DNA from 3 places in the Microbacterium limosum genome. Region 3 is predicted to be linked to each of the others. Evidence: riboswitches for the same ligand, from Rfam matches in the RefSeq annotation. Region 3 holds a riboswitch; each other region holds the start of a gene.

Region 1 (6,887 bases), 1.2 Mb from region 3:
TGCGATCGCTGCAGGAGTCGGTGCAGCGCTCGAAGGAGCTCATCGCCGACCTGCCCGAGCTTCTCAGCAGTTGGACGAACGGCAGAGAATCGCCCTCCCTGCCCCTGGACGTCATCGAAGGGCCGTGGGCGCTGGCGGACATGTGGCGGCTGCAGTCCTCGCGCAACGCGCCGCGATCGGCGGACCTCTGCATCCCCGCGACGGGCGTGCTGCGGGCGGCGGGCCTGGAGTACGCCGAGACCTTCTGGGCGGCACGGGCCGGCGACGAGCACCGGGTCCGCGTCATCCTGTCAGATGAAGATGCCCGGGCGCCCGAGAACCAGTGGCACATCGACAACGAGCTCGCCACCGGCACGCTCATCCGCGTGCATCCGCGCCCGCCGAGCTTCTTCTGGATCATCGACGACGACATCGTCGCCCTCCCCCAGATCTGGGGCGATCCCGACCCGACCACCGTCGTCGGCGCACGCACGAGCGCCCTCGCCACCGTGCTGCACTGGGCGTTCGAGTCGCTCTGGACGCAGTCGCGCCCCGTCCGCACCGACGAGCACGCCTGGGACCCGATGCTGCGACTCCTCAGCCGCGGCATGACCGTGGAGGCCGCCGCGCAGACACTCGGGCTCAGTCCACGCACCGGCCGGCGCCGCATCGACGAGGCCATGCGCTACTTCGGCGCCTCCAGCCAGTTCACGCTGGGAGCGGCGTGGACCGCCCGGAACGACCCGGACACCGGGTCCCGCGCGTAGCCGACGTTCGCAACCCCGACGCCGCAGCGGCCGCTCGCGCTCGGCTCCACCGTGATCGTCTGATCTTCCACCGAAGCACTTGACCGATTAAGATTCAACGCTGAATCGCGCAGAACGCCCGCGCATCGGCGACATCGCACGCGAGGCGGGCCTATCGACGGCGGCCGTGTCGTATGCCCTCAACAATCGCCCCGGGGTCTCCACGCAGACCCGGGGCCGGATCCTCGCGGTGGCGGCCCGCCTCGGCTGGTCCCCGCACGACGCGGCGCGGCGGCTGTCGTCGACGCGCACCGAGACGATCGGCCTGGTGATCGGGCGTTCGGCCGAGGTCGTGGCGACCGAGCCGTTCTTCGGCTCCTTCACCGCGGGGGTGAGCGAAGTGCTGTCGGGCGAGGGCCACTCCCTCACGCTGCAGGTCGTGCCCGATGTCGACACCGAGATGTCGACGCTCGAGAAATGGTGGGCCCGGAGGGCGGTGGACGGCGTCCTGCTCCTGGACCCGCGGACCGACGATCCCAGGATCCGCCTCGTCGAGGAGCTGGGACTGCCCACGGTGGTCGCGGGCGGCCCCGTCGACAGCGCCTCGGTCACGTCCGTGTGGACCGACGACGACACGGGCATGCGGGATGCCGTGGCCCACTTGGCCTCGCTCGGCCACCGGCACTTCGCCCGGATCACGGAGCCCGCGACGCTCCTGCACAGCCACAACCGCACCGCGGCGATGCTCGCGGCCCTCCGCGACGCCGGCCTGCCGGACCCGACGATCCTCGAGCTCGGAGCGACACCGGGCTCCGCGGCATCCCTCACCCACCGGCTGCTCGATCAGCGGGTGCGACCGACCGTCATCCTGTGCGACAACGACCTCGTCGGGATCACCGTCCTGTCCACGCTCGTGGATCGGGGACTCGAGGTGCCGCGGGACATCTCCCTCATGGTGTGGGACGATTCGCTGCTCTGCCAGAGGATGAGTCCCAGCCTCTCCGCGATGCGGCGGGATGTCCTGAGCTACGGCGCGCAGTCAGCCCGCGCGCTGCTCGACATCCTCCGCGGAGCGCCCCCCTCCACCGAACTGCACAGCATCCCCGACTTCATCGCACGCGCCAGCACCGGACCCGTATGAGGATGCCGGGGCGATGGCGACGGCGAAGAACGCATGCTCGTGATCGGAGGAGACGCGGAACGCCTCGCGCATGGCGACGCGCGTCGCCTCCCGCGCTCCCGCCGCGGCTCGCGTGACGATGTCGATCGCGCGGCGGGTCGAGGCCTCGAAGGCGTCGTCGGCGTAGGTGTCGAGCCAGGACCGGTACGGATGCTCGGCATGTGAGAGCGGATGCAGCCGGGCTCCGACGTCCTGGTAGAGCCAGAAGCACGGCAGCAGCGCGGCGATCAGCACCGCATAGTCCCCTCGGCCGGCGCACGCGAGCAGATGGTTCAGATAGGCCGTCGTGGTCTCGCTGGGTCGAACGTCCTCGAGTGTGCCGGGCGCAAGCTGGCTCTCGTGCAGTTGCAGCTCTGCCGCGATCGCCGACTGCGCCGCTCCGGCCCAGAACGCCTGCTCTTCGGGTGTCGGGGCGAGACGGCTGGCTTCGGCGAGCGCTCGGGAGTAGTCGCGCAGGTAGAGTGCGTCCTGCCCCAGGTACCTGAGGAACGCCTGCCGGTCGAGGGTGCCGTCCCCCAGGCCCCGGACGAACGGCAGCTCGTCGATGCGTCGCCGGATCTCGCGGGTGCTCTCCCACCATTCGGCCTCGACCTCGGCCGGGGTGGGGTCGGTGGCGACGCCGCCGCGCTCCCAGAGCCCCGCGAAGTGGCTGACCGGACCGTGTCCGGCACCGACCTCCAGCTCGGCGCCATGACGGATGCTCTCGGCCAGCCACCGCTTGGACTCCCGGAGGGCTCCGCTCCAGTCCCGCGAGCGCGCAAAACGGGTGGCCAGGGCGGAGGACAGCGAGCATCCCGTGCCGTGCGTGTTCGTCGTGTCGATGCGGATGCCGGGGAATTCGACGACCTCGACCGTGTCACCGTTCGCGTCGACGAGCGCGTCGGGCAGTGCTGCTCCGGCGAGGTGCCCGCCCTTCGCGAGGACGCGCACGCCGTATCGCGCGGAGACGCGGCTCGCCTGAGCCACGACCGCCGCCCAGTCCGTCGCGGCGGGCTCGTCGGCGAGGATGGCCAGTTCGGGGACGTTCGGAGTGAGCAGATCGGCGCGGGAGACCAGAGCGCGCAGCGTGTGCTCGGCCTCCTCGTCGAGGAGGCGGTCGCCGCTGGTGGCGACCATCACCGGGTCGATCACGACGACCGGCGGGAGCGTGCGATCGAGCCAATCCCCCACGGTCTGGATGACCTCCGCGTTGGCGAGCATCCCGATCTTGACCGCGTCGATCGTCACGTCGTCCGAGACGGCGTCCAGCTGCTCGGCGAGGAACGCCACCGGCGGCACGTGCACGGAGCGGACGCCGAGCGTGTTCTGGGCGACGAGGGCGGTGACGACCGCCATGCCGTACCCGCCGTTGGCGGCGATGCTCTTCAGGTCCGCCTGGATGCCGGCGCCGCCGGTCGGGTCGGTTCCCGCGATGCTCAGCACCCGCGGCATCCGCCGGGGCGCCGTCACGATGCCGCTCCCCAGGCCGCGCGCAGCTCGCGGGCGGCGGTCGCGGGATCGGGGGCGGAGCAGATCGCCGAGACGACGGCGGCTCCGGCGGCGCCCGCCGACCGCATCTCGGGCAGATCGGCGCTCGTGACCCCGCCGATGCCGACCGCGGGCAGGGGGCTCGCCGCGACGAGCCGGGCGAATCGGCCCAGGCCGAGGGGTTCGGGCGCATCCTTCTTCGTCGTCGTCGCGTGCACGGCTCCGATGCCGACGTAGTCGACCCGGGCGGGCCCCGCCGCCGCGAGACGGAGCTGCTCCGGCGTGGATGCGCTCAGCCCGAGCACGGCCTCCGCGCCGATCAGCTCGCGCACCGCATGCGCGGGGAGGTCGGACTGGCCGACGTGCACGCCCTCGACGCGGGCCCCGGCGGCACGAGCGGCGAGGAACACGTCGACCCGGTCGTTGACCAGCAGCGCGACCCCGGCGGGGAGCGCATCGGAGATCCGCAGCACGGTGTCCAGGAACTCCCGGACGGAAGCGTCCTTGTCCCGCACCTGAACCGCCGTCACACCGCCCTCCGCGGCTGCGCGCACGAGCTCGACGAGATCGTGGCCGGCCGCCTCGGCGAGGCGCGAGTCGGTCACGAGATAGAGCGACAGGTCGATGCTCACGTCAACGCCGCCCTGCTGCGCAGGGCGTCGCCGTCGACCGTGGCGAGAGCGTCGAGGAACGCCGCCTGGAAGCTCCCCGGCCCCGCGGCGCGTGCGGCGGCGAGCTCCGCGGCGACCGTGTACACGGTGATCGCGGCGACGGTGGTCGCGAACCGGTCGTCGTCGACCGCAGCGAACGCCGCCATCACCGCGCCCAGCGCACACCCACCGCCGGTGATCTTCGTCAGCAGCGCGTCGCCGTTGGCGATCCGCACGAGGTCGCGCCCATCGGTGACGACGTCCACCGGCCCGGAGATCGCGACCACTCCCCCGGTGCGCTCCGCCAGCGACCGCGCCGACGACACGGCGGCATCCACCCCGTCGGAGGCGTCCACACCGCGCCCGCCCGCTCCGGAGCCGGTCACGGCGATGATCTCGGAGGCGTTCCCGCGCACCACGGTCGGGCGCAGATCTCGCAGGGTGTGGCCGAGCGGCGTGCGCACCGGCAGCGAGCCGACCGCGACCGGGTCGAGCACCCACGGCGTGCCGGCCGCATTGGCGGCGGTGACCGCCTCGAGCATCGCCTCCCGCTGCTCGAGCGTCGGCGTGCCGAGATTGACGAGGAGTCCGGAGGCGACTCCCGCGAACGGGCCCGCCTCCCCCCGGATGTCGACCATCGCCGCCGACGCGCCGAGCGCGAGGAGGGCGTTGGCTGTGACGTTGACCACCACGCTGTTGGTGATGCACTGCACGAGCGGCACGTGTGCGCGCACCCCGTCCAGGGCGGAGCAGGTGAAATCGAGCAGGTTTCCTGGCGTGCGCGTCATGCGCGACATCCCTTCGCTAGTACGAACTAGATCAGGTTCGACGGGTGTGATCTCAGCCCCGCGGGGCACCCCGTGTCACGTGGTTACCTCTCACGCTACCCGCAATCCGCAACAGGGCGGGAGCGCCGAGCTCATGCCGTGGCGCGCCCTGCGGCGGTCGCGTCGGGCACTTCGGTGAGGCGTCCGGTCTTGACGTCGTAGATGTAGCCGTAGACCGCGATGCGCGCAGGGACCAAGGGGTGCGCCTTGATGCGCGTGACGTCCTCGGTCACACTGGCCGCCTGATCCGAGATCGTCAGCCAGTCGATGTACTTCGCCTCGGACGAGCCCGGTCCCTCACCGACGTCGTAGAACCCCTTCTCACCGAGCACAGCCGTCTCGAGGCTGCTGGCCAGAAGCCCGCGCATGACCTCGTCGGTGAAGAACTCCATGCCGCAGTCGGTGTGATGGATGACGAACCACTCGCGCGTGCCGAGAAGCTTGTACGAGATCACGAGCGATCGGATCGCGTCGTCGGAAGCACGCCCCCCGGCGTTGCGGATGACGTGCGCGTCGCCCTCGCTGAGGCCGGCGAACTTCGCAGGGTCGAGCCTCGCGTCCATGCACGTCAGGATTGCGAAACCCCGCGCAGGCGGCAGGGCGAGCTCGCCTTTGTCTCCGAAAGCGTCGGCGTAGCGGCCGTTCGCTTCGAGCACTTCAGACAGCACGGTCATGGCAACTCCTCGGGATAGACGACCCGCGGCGGGCGCGCGCGGTGTTATCAGGCTAGATCCGTGCGCGAGAGGGGCAACAGTGTGACAGCAAGTGACGACGCGCTCCCACGCGACACCACGATCGAAGAGTCCGCGCCCGGACGCTCCCGCCGTGGACCGGCGGCAGCGCCGCAGAAGAAGGCCCCAGAGCTGGACAAGAACGGCGGAGACAATGGCGGAGACGAATGGCGGAGACGGAGGTGAGACGGAGGGATGTGAAATCGCGCCGACGGCAACCGAGACGGGTCGAAACCGCATGATTCCGCGGTTTCTGACGTGGCGGACATCCTCCTCGATCAGGTGAGCCGGGTTCGATTCGTGGCAGAAACGTGGCGGGTATTCGGCGCGAGATCAGGTGGCTGCACCGCCCTTCTGTCGCGCGATCTGGAGACTACGCGGATGCAGCTTCGACCATCATCTCGACGGCCTCGATCATGCCGTATCGATCTCGCAAGGTGTCGAGAATCTCCTCGACGGTGAGCGCTGCACCGTAGCGGCCGGAACGAATCGCGATCTCCTGCACCGCGGCGAGCGCATGCCTTGGGTTGAGCGCGACAGTGTTCTTCGCGAAATCCCTGGCGCTGAGCACCTGAATGCCCGGCGAATCTTGCCTGGAGGGAAGTCCTTCAGGTTCTCGGTGACGATCGCTCCGGCTCCCGCGATGACGGCCGCGGCGACCACATGCTCGTCGTCCGGATCGGGAACCCCGAACGTGCCCTCGAGCGGCTCCCAGCCTTCGGCCTCCGCGTCGGCGAACTCTCGCCGCATCGCGGCGAGTCGCCGTGAACACGCCCCCATCCTGTCAGCCTGCGAGGTCAGAGTCGGGCAGCCCGCCTCGCCGCGACCGCCTTCCGCGCCGCCTTGAGGTGCTCGAGCGTCTGCTCGATGTTGTCTTCGCCGACGGAGTCGCGTGTGGCGGCGAGGATGTCGTACTGCCGCTCCCGCCGGCGCTCCCGATAGTCGAGCAGATCCGCGAGGAGTATGCGTCGGTGCGTTCCCGCCTTCTCGAACGGGATCTCGCCCTCGTCGAGGAGCTTCACGATGGTCGGGCGGCTCACGTTCAGGAGATCCGCTGCCTGCTGGGTGGTGAGCCGTGTTGTCTGGGGTACAACTGACACGGCCAGCCCGCTCTGCATTGCGTCCACGATCTTGCGGAGTGCGAGGTAGACCTCTTCCGGAAGCTCGACCTGGTCACCTGGACGCGCCCCGGCAAGGAAGTACCTTGGTTCGGGAAGAGCCCGGCCGGCGGCCTCATGGGCGGCGAGGAAGTCAAGCACCGGGGCAAGCTCGACTCCACTGCTGGGAAGGTACGTCTCTTCAACAAC
Region 2 (6,887 bases), 1.3 Mb from region 3:
CGCCGACACCGACATCGAGCGCGATCACATCGTCGCGACGCTGACCGCGGCGCATCCGCGCCTGGGCGTCACCGTCATCGCCGACTTCTCCACGGGCTACCACGCCCGCAACGGCGGAGGCGACAGCATCCGCACCGACGGCGACCTCCCGATCGTCGACGTGCGCGCGCTCGCGGGCGCCGACGACGGGGCGCGCGGTGCGGAGGCGACGGCATGACCGAACCGCGCAAGCGTCCGGCGTACGAGTCGCCGCGGGACCTCGTCGCTCCGCTGTCGGCCCCCTCCCGGATGCCGCGCCCTCTCGCCACGACGGCGGGCGCGGGACTCGTGCTGCTTCGGGTGATGGCCGGCGTGCTGTGGCTGTGGAGCCTCGTCGGCGACTGGGGATCGGTCCTTCGCGACACGGTCGACGACATCGGGGTGGTCTCCATCACCCCCGACGTCGAGCAGGCGGCCCTCGCCATCGTGGTCGCGGTCGTGGGCGTCACGCTCGTGCTGGACCTGACGCTGGCGATCTTCATCTACCGCGGACACAACTGGCCGCGCGTGATCGTCATGATCGTCTCGACCCTGTCGATCTCGGCGGCGTTCCTGCATTGGTGGACGGGCGACCAGGACATCCGGATGTCCACGACGCTGCTCACGCTCGGGCTGGACGTGCTCGTCCTTCTCGCGCTCTCCAGCCGCGATGCCGCGGCCTACGCACGCCGCCCCCGCCGCTGACACGCTCCGCCGGGCGGGTGCCCGGCTGCGCCGGGGTAGCCTGTAAGCCGCCGCGCGGCGGGAAGGGCAGGGCCGGATGTTCGACAGTCCGCTCTCCCAGTCCGCCTACGACGTCCTCGGGGTCGCCGCCGACGCCGGCGACGAGGACCTCCGCCGCGCCTACCGGCTGCGGCTGCGCGCCACCCACCCCGACACCGGCGGCGATGCGGCGGCGTTCGTGCAGGTGCAGCGGGCGTGGGAGCTGGTGGGAACGCCGGAGTCGCGTGCCGCCTACGACCGGGGTCACGGGTTCGGCGAGTACGCGCCGCAGCCGGACGCGCCCGGCTGGCGCCCGCGCGGAGCCCCCGCCGACACCCGCCCGAAGGCGCGCGTGTACGGGCACCCGGGCGGATGGCGCCGGGAGCGCTACCTCGTGCTCGTGCGGGAGTGGGCCGGGCGGGGGGTCGACGTCGACGACCCCTACGACCCCGCGCTCGTGCGCCGGGCGCCGCACGAGATCCGGCGCCTCCTCGCCGATGCGCTCGCGGAGGAGGAGACGGCCCGGATCGTCGCCGATCTCGGGATGGGCTTCACGGTGTGGCACGACGTCGCGGCATCCGGCCGTCGCGGTGAGCCCGAGGCCAAGCTCGATCACATCGTGCTGAGCCCGAGCGGCCTGTACGGGGTGCTGTCGGAGGACTTCGGCGGCCCCGTGTCGCTGCGCAGGGGCGAGCTCGTCGGCGGTGACGTGGACGGGGCGCCGATCGCCGAGCTGCTCGCACGGATGCGCGTCATCGCCCGAGCGGCGGGCGTGCGCTTCGGCGGCGCGATCGTGGTGCTGCCCGACGACGACCTCCCGCAGGCGATCGTGGAGGTGGGCAGGGTGCGCGGCATCCCGGTCGTGGTGTGCGCGCGTTCGGCCCTCGCGACGGTGCTGCGCCGCGGCGTGCCGGGCGCGCGCGACGTCGGCGGCAACGAGATGTTCGACGTGCGCACGAGGCTGCAGCACGCCGTGTCGTTCGTCTGATTCCGTGTCGCGCGCGGCGGGCGGCGGCGCTGCGGCAGGCGGCCTGTAGACGGTGCGGACGTCCGGCGGGGAGGGCTCAGCGTGCGGGGGTCGCCGGGGCGTCCGCATCGACGCCCTCGTGGGCGACGCTCTCGTGCGCGACTCCGGCGTCGGTGATCGGGCGCTCGAGCACCTCCAGCAGGAGCACGACCGCGGCGGCGGCGGTGAGCGTCCAGATCACGAGGCCGGGAGTGAGGGGGCGGACGAACAGCACGACCGCCGCCGCCGCGACCGCCACGGCAGCGCGGGCGAACACACGCTGCCGGAAGAGCCACGCGCCCACGCGGCCCGTGCCGAGGCCGCGGCTCTCCAGCGTGCGCCGCGCCATGCCCGCACCCGAATGCACGAGGGCGCGCAGGCGCCGAGGGATCGCGAACGGTCCCGCGAACCAGGCCACGACGGCGACCGCCAGGGCCAGGACCAGCAGGGCCGTCGCCGTGTCGCGCATCGCGCCCGTGAAGGTCGCGTACACCGCATCGGCGGCGCCCGAGGGCAGGATGCCGGGGCTCACGGTGGCGAGGAAGGCGATGCGGCCCGCGGCGAAGCCCGCGACCAGCACGGCGCAGACCGTCGCGAGCGAGACGGACGCCGCCACGAGCGCGACCGCGCGCCGGCGGGCCACGAGCACGCCGGCGGCCAGCAGCCCGAGGGCGACCCACGGCAGCCACAGGCCCGCCGCGAGGGCGAGCGAGTACCCGAGCTGCGCGGAGGGCAGCGCGTCGGACTGCGCGATCGGGATCGTGCGATCGATCGTGGGGATCGCGTCGGCGAGGCCGATGCCCTGCGCGACGAGCGCCCCCGTGACGGCATCCATGATGGGGGCGAGCCGGATGCCGATCGTGCCGTCGTCGCCGAGGGAGATCGCCGACCCCTCCCGGCCCGCGAGGGCGCCCGTGACCTGGGCATGGCTGACGACGAATGCCTGCACGGCGGGGTCTTCGGCGAGCGGCGCGTAGGTCTGCACGAAGCGGTCGGTGTCGCTCAGCTGCACGTCGGCCCACGCGGCGACGACCGCGACGGGCGCGAGCAGCGCGCCGAGGGCGATGAGCACCGTCGCGAGCACCGTCCATCCCCAGAAGCAGGCGTGCCACGGCGGCTCCTGTCGGAGGGGGTCTGCGCTCACTGTAGCGAGGCCCGCGCTCACGCGCCGGGGGAGAGCCCGAGCAGCTCGAGCGGATGCGTCAGCCGCCACCACGGATCGGGATCCGCCACCGGCGCCGCGAGCACGACGGGGGACTCCGCGGCATCCAAGGGACCCGTCACGCGGAGGACGCCCCCGGCATCCCCCTCCTCGCGTGCGTCGGCGGTGTCGGCCACACCCAGCTGCATCGAGGCGACGCTCGTTCCGCCGTTCCAGAGGATGACGGCCGCGTCGTCGCGGGTGACCAGCTGCACCGGGTCGCCCCACAGCGTCGTCACGGTGCCGACGACCGTGCCGGCGGGCACGGCGACGGTCGGCTGGAGCGGGGCGTCCAGGGACGCCAGCAGCGCGCGGGTCTCGGCGAAGCGCGCCTCCGCGCTGTCCTGACCGAGAACTGCGACGAAGGCGCGCACCGTCGTGTCGCCGATCTCGAGATCGCGTGCCGTCAGCAGGTTGTAGTCGCGGCCGAGGAATCCCGTCTTGACCCCGACCACACCCGGGTCGCCGAGCAGGGCGTTGGTGTTCTCCACCAGCCCCACGCCGGGAAGCTCGACCGACGGTTTCGCGACGATCTCCGCGATCACGGGATCGGCCATCGCCTGCTGCCCCAGCGAGATGAGCGCCGCCGGGGTCGCGACGTTGCGAGCGCTGATCCCGGAGGGGTCGACGACGGTGATGCCCGTCAGCGCGTGCGCCGCGAGCCATTCGTTCGCGGCGCGGACGTACGCGGCCTGCGACGGGTACTGCTGCGCGACGAGGAAGTCGGCGTAGTTGCCCGCCGACCCGATGAGGAGCCCCTCGAGGAGCTGGTACTGCGTGAGGGCGTCTTCGGTGGGGAACGGCAGTGCGGACTCGCCCGAGGCGATCGTGGCGCGGTAGTCGGCGCGATCCGCCGACGTGAACGTGTACGAGGGGCCCGATTCGCCCACGCCCAGCGGCATCCCGTCGAGCACGACGAGCGCCGTGACCACCTTCGTGATGCTCGCCATCGGCACGGCCTGGCCCGAGCTCGCCAGCGGGGAGCCCAGGCCCGGCACGCCGACCGCCGCCGAGCCGTCGGCGGGCCAGGCGGGGGAGACGGCGGCCGCGGGCGTCGTCGTGACGCTCGACGCTTCGACCTGCGGCTGCACCGCGTGCAGCGGCCAGAGCAGCATGGTCGCGGAGTAGACGAGGGCGAGCGTCACCACCACGACGAGGGGGGTGAGCGCCGCGCGACGCCACGCGAAGCGGGAGGGCCAGCGCTCCACGAGCGGCGGCTCCCAGCCCTGCGGCGCGGCGGCGGCGCCCGTGCCGAGCGCGCTCTCGTCGACCCACGCAAGGGCCCGGGGCGAGGACGCGGCGGCTTCGGCGGCGGCTTCGTCGGGGGAGGTGGATGCCGCGGCATCCGCCTCGTCTGGCCCGGGTGGTTCGGCGACCGCGACGCTTCCGTCCGTCGCGCCCCGGGTCGAGCCGGAGCGCAACGCGCGCCGCGTGAGCGCGGGCGGGGACGGCGAGTCGCTCGGGGTCACAGGCCTAACGTACAACGGGGCGTGGGGCTATACTCGCCCCTGTCAACCACGGGAGTCCGGTGTGCCGGGCTGAGAGGAAGCGTCCACGCTTCGACCGTCGAACCTGATCTGGGTCATGCCAGCGCAGGAAGGAGAACATCTTGAGCACGTCCACGTCTTCATCCGCCCCTTCTCGCCCCCGCGGATTCGCGGGGATCGTCTGGCGGTGGCGCGTCGTCGACATCGTCGTCGCCAGCGTCATCGCCGTCGCCTGCGCGGCGCTGTTCCTCGTGTGGAACGTCGCGTACCTCGGGCCGAGCGAGTTGCTCTCGCCGCTGCTGCCGGGCCTGCAGGGATTGCTCGCGGGCCCCTGGCTCGTCGCGGGCGTGCTCGGCGCCCTCATCGTCCGCAAGCCCGGCGCCGCGCTGTACACCGAGCTGCTCGCCGCCGTCATCTCGGCGCTCGTCGGCAACCAGTGGGGGCCGCTCACGATCGTGTCGGGGCTCGTGCAGGGTCTCGGCGCCGAGATCGTCTTCCTCCTCTTCGCCTACGCCGTCTGGCGCCTCCCGGTGGCGATGCTCGCCGGCGCCGGCGCGGGCCTCGCGTGCGGAATCAACGACCGCCTCCTCTGGTACGCCGGCGCCGACGCGACGTTCACGATCGTCTACATCCTCGCGACGACGATCTCGGGCGCGGTGATCGCGGGCCTCGGATCGTGGCTGATCGCCCGGGGCCTCGCGGCGACGGGGGCCCTGAACCGGTTCGCGTCGGGCCGCGAGGTGACCCGCCGCGTCTGACATGGGCGCAGCACCCGCCCCGCCCCGCCCCGTCGCCGTGACGGCGGCGGGCTGGGGGTGGCGCTATGCATCGCGCCACGCATGGGCGCTCTCCGGGATCGATCTGCGCATCGAGCCCGGGGAGCGGGTGCTGCTGCTCGGGGCGTCGGGTGCGGGCAAGTCGACCCTCCTGCACGCGCTCGCGGGCGTGCTCGGCGGCGACGACGAGGGCGACACGACCGGGTCGCTCACCCTCGACGGCGTCCCCGCCGCGCACGCGCGCGGCCGCGCCGGGATGGTGCTGCAGGACCCGGACAGCCAGGCGATCCTCGCGAGGGTCGGCGACGATGTCGCATTCGGCTGCGAGAACCTCGGCGTGCCGCGTCCCGAGATCTGGACGCGGGTCGGCGAGGCGCTGGATGCCGTGGGTCTCGATGTGCCGCTGGATCGATCCACGTCGGCGCTCTCGGGCGGACAGAAGCAGCGGCTCGCGCTCGCGGGGGCGCTCGCGATGCGGCCGGGCCTGCTGCTGCTCGATGAGCCGACGGCCAACCTCGACCCCGCGGGCGTCGCCGAGGTGAGGGATGCCGTGGCACGCTCCCTCGAGCGCAGCGCGGCGACGCTGGTCGTGGTCGAGCATCGGATCGACGCGTGGCTTCCGCTCGTCGGCCGCGTGATCGTGCTGGGGCGGGAGGGTGTGATCGCCGACGGCTCGCCCGATGCGGTCCTGGGCGCGCACGGGCCCGCCCTCGCAGCGGGAGGCGTGTGGGTTCCGGATGTCCCCCCGCGGCATCCCGCGCCGCCCGCGGCCGAGCCGGGGGAGGTGCTGCTCTCCGGACGCGACGTGCGAGTGGGGCGCCAGCGCGGCCGCCCGGTCGCCGGTCCGCTCTCGATCGACGTGCGGGCGGGCGAGGTGCTGGGCGTGACGGGGCCGAACGGGGCCGGCAAATCGACCCTGGGCCTCACCCTCGCGGGGCTGCTGCCGCCCGAGGGCGGCGAGGTCGCGGCATCCGCGTCGCTTGCGGGGGGCCTCGGCGCGGCGCCCGTCTCGTGGCCCGCTCGGGGTTTGCTCACCCGCATCGGCACGGTGCTGCAGGATCCCGAGCACCAGCTGCTGCGCACGAGCGTGCGGGCCGAGCTCGAGGTGGGCCCCCGCGCGCTGCGCCTGCCCGAGGCCGAGGTGCAGGTCCGCGTCGACGAGCTGCTGGCGCGCCTGCGCCTGGAGACGCTGGCGGAGGCGAACCCGTATACGCTCTCGGGTGGCGAGAAGCGGCGCCTGACGGTCGGTGCGATGCTCGCGACCCGCCCCCGCGTCCTCGTACTCGACGAGCCGACCTTTGGCCAGGATGCCGTGACGTGGGCCGAGCTCGTGGCCCTCATCGCGCGGCTGCGCGACGAGGGAGCGGGGATCGTGGCCGTCACGCACGACGAGCACGTCCTGCGAGCGCTGCGCGCGCGGCGGCTCGCCCTTCCCGCGCAGGATCGGGCGGCGGCGGCGTGAGCGCCCGCGCCGATTCGCCGCCGGCCTCCGCCGGGTCGCTGCAGGCCCCGGCCCCGCGCGGGGCCGGCGTGCTGGCGGCGCGCAATCCCGTGGCCAAGCTCGCGGCGGCGCTGCTGATCGCGCTGCCGCTCGTCCTCACGATCGACTGGGTCTCGGCCGCCGTCTCGCTCGCGCTCTCGAGCATCCTGCTCGTGTTCTCGGGCGTGCGGTGGCG
Region 3 (6,887 bases):
GGATGCCGCGCCGGCGTCGCTTGCGGGCGTCGACGCGTCGACGCGTCCACCGCCCGCCCCTGTGTCGGCGGCGCGGAGGGCCGCCTCCAGTCGGGAGAGCCGCTCCTGCGCCGCCGGGTCGTCGAGGATATCGGCATCCGGTCCGTAGGCGCGGGCGCGCAGCTCGGCGAGCTCCTCGCGCTCGCTGCGAACCCCGTCATCCATCGCGCCCCATTATTCCCGCCCGTGCCGGCGCACGGGCGGGAAGGGGTCACTTCGCCGCGGACTCCGGCTGCGTCCGACGGTGCCGCGCCAGGATCAGCCCCGCGCCGGACACCAAACCGACAGCCGCTTGCCGAGCAAATGGTCGGTGAGCGTGAGAGACGCACCCGTCGCACCGGCGAGCTTCTCGCCGTCCGCGAGCCACTGATACTCGTACAAATCGGGTCCCGGAGCGGGCCCCCGCAGGATCGTGGCCGACAGGGTCTCGCCGACGAGCGGCTGCCCCGTGACCGACACCTGCACCGTGGTCGCGAACGTCCCGAGCACGACACCGGTCGGTAGGACTCCGAGACGGCTCCGTCGATCGGCGCGCCGTCGGCGTACCACTGATAGGCGTAGCTCGCCGGAAGAGGCGTCGCCTCCTGAGTCACCTCGGCGGAGAGACCCGCACCCACCGCCGCCTCGCCCGCGATCCGCACCGCAGACGGTGTGCGGTACTCGCCGGGGGAGATGTGCGAGGCACCGCCCGCCGTGCCCACGCCGCTCGCACTGTCATATCCGGCACGAACGGCGGTGACGCGCACCGTGACCTCTGCGCCCACCAGTTCCGACGGTACGTCGAATACCGAGCTCGTCTCGCCCGGAATCTCCTCGCCGTCGGCCATCCACTGATACGAGTAGGAGTCGGCGACCGGATCGGCGTGCCCGGAGATCGCCGCCGTCAGGGTGGCGCCCACCGACGGCTCTCCCCCGACGATGACCTCGCCCACACCCTCCACGGCAGCGTCCAGAGCGCCTTCATCGTCCTCGAGGCCCGGCTCGGGTCCGTTCTGCCGCGCCTCGGAGAGCGGGAGGCGGACGAGGTCGGCGCGATCGTGCAGGACCTGGCGCGCTTGCGCGACGGGGAGATCCGCACCCTGTCCGCGGCGCTCGCGCTCAAGCACGGCGGGGCGAGCGAGCTCGCAGTGCGGTCTCGGCCGAGGGACGAGAGGTCACGGTGACGGTCGACAACAACGGCGACGCGCCCCCCGCGGCCTTCGAATCGTCCGGACTCGCCCGCCTTCGGCAGAACCTCCCGTTGGCGGAGGGCCGGATCACGCTGTCACCGGGCGGTGACCTCGGCGGCGCCCGGCTGCGCGCGACGCTGACCGTCTGATTCGGAATCGTGCGGCTGTTCGCCGGCCTCATCCGCCCCACGCTCCTTGCGTCCCGCCGGGGTGCTCGCGTTCGCGCGGTCCGATAAGGTGGTCATCATCCACACGGGAGCCCTTCGCAGGGGCTGAGATCGGGCTGACGCGGCCCGCGACCGTTCGAACCTGTCCGGGTAATGCCGGCGAAGGAAGTAGGACTTCTGATGACCGATTCATCGCACTCGCTCGCCTATCTGCATGACGAGGAGCACGGCATCCGTGTACCCGTCACGATGATCGCGCTCGAGGACTCCCCCGGTGCCGTCCCCAATCCACCGCTGACGGTGTACCGCACTGCCGGGCCCGGCAGCGACCCGCTGCAGGGGCTGCAGCCCGTGCGAACCTCGTGGATCGAGGCGCGCGGCGACACCGAGGCATACGACGGTCGAGAGCGCAATCTGCACGACGACGGACGGGCGGCGCTACGCCGCGGGGTTGCGTCGGCGGAGTGGCAGGGCGCGAAGCGTCGCCCCCGCCGCGCTCTGCCGGGGAGAACGGTCACCCAGATGCACTATGCCCGCGCCGGGATCGTCACCCCCGAGATGCGCTTCGTCGCGCTGCGGGAGAACTGCGATGTGGAGCTGGTGCGCTCTGAGCTCGCCGCGGGCCGGGCCATCATCCCGAACAACATCAATCATCCCGAATCCGAGCCCATGATCATCGGGAAGGCGTTCCTGGTGAAGATCAATGCGAACATCGGCAACTCCGCGGTGACCAGCTCGATCGCCGAAGAGGTGGACAAGCTTCAGTGGGCGACGCGGTGGGGCGCCGACACGGTCATGGACCTGTCCACCGGCGACGACATACACACCACGCGGGAGTGGATCATCCGCAACTCGCCGGTGCCCATCGGCACCGTGCCGATCTACCAGGCCCTCGAGAAGGTGGACGGCGACGCGAGCAGGCTCACGTGGGAGATCTTCCGCGACACGGTGATCGAGCAATGCGAGCAGGGTGTGGATTACATGACGATCCACGCCGGCGTGCTGCTGCGCTACGTGCCGCTCACCGCTGATCGAGTTACCGGCATCGTCTCGCGCGGCGGGTCGATCATGGCCGGGTGGTGCCTGGCGCATCATCGGGAGAACTTCCTGTACACGCACTTCGACGAACTGTGCGAGATCTTCGCTCAGTACGACGTCGCATTCTCCCTCGGCGATGGACTGCGGCCGGGGTCGACGGCCGACGCGAACGACGCCGCGCAATTCGCCGAGCTCGACACTCTCGCCGAGCTGACGAAGCGGGCGTGGGCATACGACGTGCAGGTCATGGTCGAGGGGCCGGGGCATGTCCCACTCCACCTGGTGCGGGAGAACGTGGAGCGGCAGCAGGAACTCTGCGACGGTGCACCGTTCTACACTCTCGGGCCTCTGGTAACGGATGTCGCGCCCGGTTACGACCACATCACGTCGGCGATCGGGGCGACCGAGATCGCCCGATACGGCACAGCGATGCTCTGCTACGTGACGCCCAAAGAGCACCTGGGTCTGCCCAACAAGGACGATGTCAAGACGGGGGTGATCACGTACAAGATCGCGGCGCACGCCGCAGACCTCGCCAAGGGCCACCCCGGCGCGAACGAGCGCGACGACGCCCTGTCGAAGGCGCGCTTCGAGTTCCGCTGGCGGGATCAGTTCGCCCTCGCCCTGGACCCCGTCACGGCGGAGCAGTTCCATGACGAGACGCTGCCGGCGGAACCGGCGAAGACGGCGCACTTCTGCTCGATGTGCGGGCCCAAGTTCTGCTCGATGCGCATCTCCCAGGACATCCGCGACCGGTTCGGCGACATGTCCGAGCAGGAGCGGATCGTCGGCATGCGGGAGAAGTCCGCGGCTTTCCGGGACTCCGGTGGGACGGTGTATCTGGAACTGCCCTCCGTGCGCGAGCAGGCCAGCCGGCCGTGACCGCCCGCGTCTTCGCCGAGTACATCGGCGGGATGCTGGAGCGCCCTCGCGCCAAAGAGGCTCTTCGGAATCAAGGGTGTAGCGAGGGTCTGAAACCTCCGGCCTCGAGCAGGCTCCTGGCTGTGTAGTTCGCGAGGTTGCGGAAGCCGAGCGCGGAGCCGCGGAGATGCTCGAGTCGGCCGTTGATCGCCTCTGTCGGACCGTTGCTCGTGCCGGGCAGGTCGAAGAACGCGAGGACGTCCGCGGCGCGCTGCTTCAACGTCCGACCGAGCCGGCGAATCTCGGCCAGCATCGCGGGGACGCCGCTGCTGACGGAATCGATCACCGACCGCATCATCTCCTTCGCCTTCTTCTTGTCGGGTTCGCGGTAGGCGGCGACGATGCGCTGGTAGATGCCCCAGGTCGCTTCGACCTCGACGTGCTCCTCGACCGCGAACACCGCGTCCAGCCGTGCGGTCTGCTTCTCGGTGAGGAAGCTCACGCCGGTGTGGAGGGTGCGGCGGACCCCGTAGAGCGGGTCCCCGGCGTGACCGCGGTGCCCGAGAGTGTCCTGCTGAACCCTCTGCCGGGTCCGGTCCAGGGCGTCACCGGCGAGCCGGACGACATGGAACGGATCCATCACCGGGACCGCGTCGGGGAGTTCCTCGGACGCGGCGGTCTTGAACCCACTGAACCCATCCATCGCGACCACTTCGATCTGCTTCGACCACTCCTTGGGCCGGGCGGCGAGCCACTGCTTGAACACCGCCTTCGACCGACCCTCGACCATGTCCAGCAGCCGTGCGGGACCTGTCTTGTTGCGGGCGGGCGTGAGGTCGATGATCACGGTCACGTACTTGTCACCGAACCGGGTGTGACGCCAGACGTGCTCGTCGACGCCGATCGTGGTGACGCCGTCGAACCTGGCCGGATCGTCGATCAGCCGCCGCTTGCCCTCGGCGAGGATCGCGGTGTTCGCGGTGTGCCACGACACACCCAGGCCTGCCGCGGCGCGGGAGACGGTGAGGTGGTCGACCACGATCGCCTTCAGCGCCCACCCGACCCCGCCGCGGGAGATCTTCGCCCGCGGCGCCGCCGCGTTCGTCGTGTCCTGCCGCCAGGTGCGGCGGCAGTGGCCGCACCGGTAGCGGCGCACCCGCACCAGCAGCGTCGTGGGCCGGTGACTGAACGGCTCGTGCGCGAGCGGACGCGTCACGGTGTCGCGCGGCACGCCCTCGGCGCCGCACTTCCGACACCACGGGTCATCGTCAACGACGCGGCACTCGAGTACCGCCCGGTCGGGCTCGATCAACTGGCCGATGGCTTCGAGGCCGAGCTCATCGAGACGGCAGAACGTGGTCAGGTCAGGGGTCGCGAACGTAGGGTGGTGCAAGTCGAGGTCTTCCGGCAGATGGGCAGTGTGAGAACTTCCATCCTGGAAGACCTCGACGTCTATCCACGAACCAGCCGCCGACCCTCGACTACACCCTCAACTGCGAAGAGCCGCCAAAGATCCCCTGGTGCGGTGACCGACGAACGCCGTCGTCACCGACGTCACCGCGAACGCCCGCCTCGCCATCGGCGCCTCCCCGCGATGGTCGACATCCCCATCGCTGGGAGGCGTTCAGGTCGAGGTCGTCAGTGCGACTGGAGGGCCCATCGGTCGAATCCCCCGTCGAGGACACGCACATCCGGGTGCCCGGCGGCCAGGAGAAGTGCCGCGGCGGCACGCGCACGCGGTCCCGCCTTGCAGTAGACGATGATCGGACGATCGTCGGGAAGCGCGACGAAGCCGGGCCCGTCGGCTCTCAGCCGACTGAGTGGCGCGGAGCGAGCGCCCGAGATGTGTTCTCGGGAGTATTCGTCGGCCTCTCGGACGTCGAGAAGTTCGAACGGCGCCCCACCCGACGAGCGCTCTCCCAGCGCATTGCTCAGCGTTTCGACGTCGATGAGTGCGTTCCCCGGATCCTGATCACTGCACGAGTCCCCCGGAAACCGGTCGCCGGTTACCGCTCCCGCACCGCGGTCGGGGTCGGGGTCGGGTACGACCATGAACTCCCGCCACGTGGCGTCCGCGAGGTCGAAGGTGGCGAGTCGCCCGAGCAGGGTTCGCCCCGTGCCGGTGATGAGCTTGATCGCCTCGGCGGCCATCAGCGAGCCTGCCACGCCGCAGAGAACACCGAACACGCCTGCTTCGCCGCACGAGGGGGCGGACTCGCGGGGAGGTGCGTCCGGGTAGAGGTCGCGGTACGTCGGGCCGTGAGTGCTCCAGAACACACTGACCTGGCACTGAAATCGAAGGATCGACCCCCACACGCACGGCTTCCCGGTCACCGTCGCGGCATCCGAGACGAGGTAGCGGGTAGCGAAGTTGTCCGTCCCGTCGACGACGACGTCGTATTCCTCGAACAGTCCCGTAGCGGACTCCCTCGACAGTCGCAGCGGGTGGGTGCGCACCTTCACCCGCGGGTTGACCGCGGTGACGGCGTCGCGTGCGGAGTCGATCTTGAGGCGGCCGATGTCATCGACGCCGTGCACGATCTGACGCTGGAGGTTGCTCGCCTCCACGACGTCGTCGTCCGCGACCCCCAGCGTGCCGACCCCGGCAGCGGCGAGGTAGAGGAGGATCGGGGAACCGAGCCCGCCGCCGCCGATGACCAGCACACGCGCGTTCTTCAGCCGCCGCTGCCCCGCGACCCCGATCTCGGGGAGCAGGATGTGGCGGGAGTACCTGTCGATCTCCTCGGGCTCCAGTCCCGGAGCCGGCGCGACGAGCGGCGGCAGCGAGGCGCCGTGCGGTGTCGGTGTCATAGGTCGGGCCGTCCTTCCATGGCCGAGGAGGCTCGGGCCGCGGTGCGCCGCGGGATCCGGCCCGACAGGCGGGCGAGTCGACCGGCGATCACGGCGTGGCGGAAGGCCGTCGCCATGCCGACCGGATTTTGCGCGCGCGTGACCGCTGTGGCCAGCAGTACGGCGTCGCAGCCGAGCTCCATGGCGAGGGCTGCGTCGGATGCCGTGCCGATCCCTGCATCCAGCACGATCGGAACGCTGGCGCGTTCGACGATGAGAGAGATGTTGTGCGGATTGAGGATGCCGAGTCCCGTGCCGATAGGGGCACCCAGGGGCATGACCGCGGCGGCGCCGAGCTCTTCGAGCCGCAGGGCGAGTGCCGGGTCGTCGTTGGTGTACGCGAAGACGACGAAGCCCCGTGCGACGAGCTCCTCTGTGGCCTGGGCGAGCTCGGCTCCGTCGGGAAGGAGGGTGTCCTCGTCCGCAATCACCTCGAGCTTGATCCAGTTGGTCGACAGCGCCTCGCGTGCCAGTTCTGCGGTGAGCACCGCCTCCCGTGCGGTGAGGCATCCTGCCGTGTTGGGAAGCAGGCGGATGCCCTCGTCGCTCAGCAGCCGGAAGAGAGAGCCGGTCGTCGACGGCTCGTGCCGGCGCATCGAGACGGTGGTGAGTTCCGTGCCCGAGGCCCGCAGCGCCTCACCGACACCGGCGTGGCTGGGTGCGCCGCCGGTCCCCATGATCAATCGTGAGCCGAGAGCGACGCCGTCGATGTGCAGAGTGTCGGTGGCCACCTCAGCCTCCCTGCGTGGCGCTGACGATCTCG

Evidence for each region. Region 3 has a riboswitch for thiamine pyrophosphate ahead of thiC (phosphomethylpyrimidine synthase ThiC). Riboswitches for the same ligand answer to the same signal wherever they lie in the genome.
Region 1: linked by a shared signal. The riboswitch ahead of thiM (hydroxyethylthiazole kinase) and the one ahead of thiC (phosphomethylpyrimidine synthase ThiC) in region 3 are both predicted to bind thiamine pyrophosphate.
Region 2: linked by a shared signal. The riboswitch ahead of RYJ27_RS01295 (ECF transporter S component) and the one ahead of thiC (phosphomethylpyrimidine synthase ThiC) in region 3 are both predicted to bind thiamine pyrophosphate.

What each region holds. Positions count from the first base shown of each region.
Region 1 is NZ_CP137080.1:329,865-336,751, reverse strand. Features, by position in the region: gene RYJ27_RS01630 (hypothetical protein) at 1-746, shown strand, start outside; gene RYJ27_RS01625 (LacI family DNA-binding transcriptional regulator) at 847-1,866, shown strand; gene RYJ27_RS01620 (bifunctional hydroxymethylpyrimidine kinase/phosphomethylpyrimidine kinase) at 1,765-3,354, opposite strand; gene thiE (thiamine phosphate synthase) at 3,351-4,004, opposite strand; gene thiM (hydroxyethylthiazole kinase) at 4,001-4,810, opposite strand; TPP riboswitch at 4,802-4,893, opposite strand; gene RYJ27_RS01605 (carbonic anhydrase) at 4,942-5,523, opposite strand; gene RYJ27_RS01600 (hypothetical protein) at 5,954-6,151, opposite strand; gene RYJ27_RS01595 (helix-turn-helix domain-containing protein) at 6,378-6,839, opposite strand.
Region 2 is NZ_CP137080.1:257,723-264,609, forward strand. Features, by position in the region: gene RYJ27_RS01270 (LssY C-terminal domain-containing protein) at 1-217, shown strand, start outside; gene RYJ27_RS01275 (hypothetical protein) at 214-723, shown strand; gene RYJ27_RS01280 (DnaJ domain-containing protein) at 800-1,729, shown strand; gene RYJ27_RS01285 (hypothetical protein) at 1,806-2,891, opposite strand; gene RYJ27_RS01290 (D-alanyl-D-alanine carboxypeptidase family protein) at 2,909-4,417, opposite strand; TPP riboswitch at 4,456-4,564, shown strand; gene RYJ27_RS01295 (ECF transporter S component) at 4,558-5,193, shown strand; gene RYJ27_RS01300 (ABC transporter ATP-binding protein) at 5,195-6,673, shown strand; gene RYJ27_RS01305 (energy-coupling factor transporter transmembrane component T family protein) at 6,712-6,887, shown strand, end outside.
Region 3 is NZ_CP137080.1:1,513,094-1,519,980, forward strand. Features, by position in the region: gene RYJ27_RS07340 (hypothetical protein) at 1-204, opposite strand, end outside; gene RYJ27_RS07345 (hypothetical protein) at 298-528, opposite strand; gene RYJ27_RS07350 (hypothetical protein) at 903-1,202, shown strand; gene RYJ27_RS07355 (hypothetical protein) at 1,199-1,357, shown strand; TPP riboswitch at 1,451-1,560, shown strand; gene thiC (phosphomethylpyrimidine synthase ThiC) at 1,556-3,295, shown strand; gene RYJ27_RS07365 (ISL3 family transposase) at 3,366-4,667, opposite strand; gene moeB (molybdopterin-synthase adenylyltransferase MoeB) at 4,913-6,085, opposite strand; gene RYJ27_RS07375 (thiazole synthase) at 6,082-6,801, opposite strand; gene thiS (sulfur carrier protein ThiS) at 6,857-6,887, opposite strand, start outside.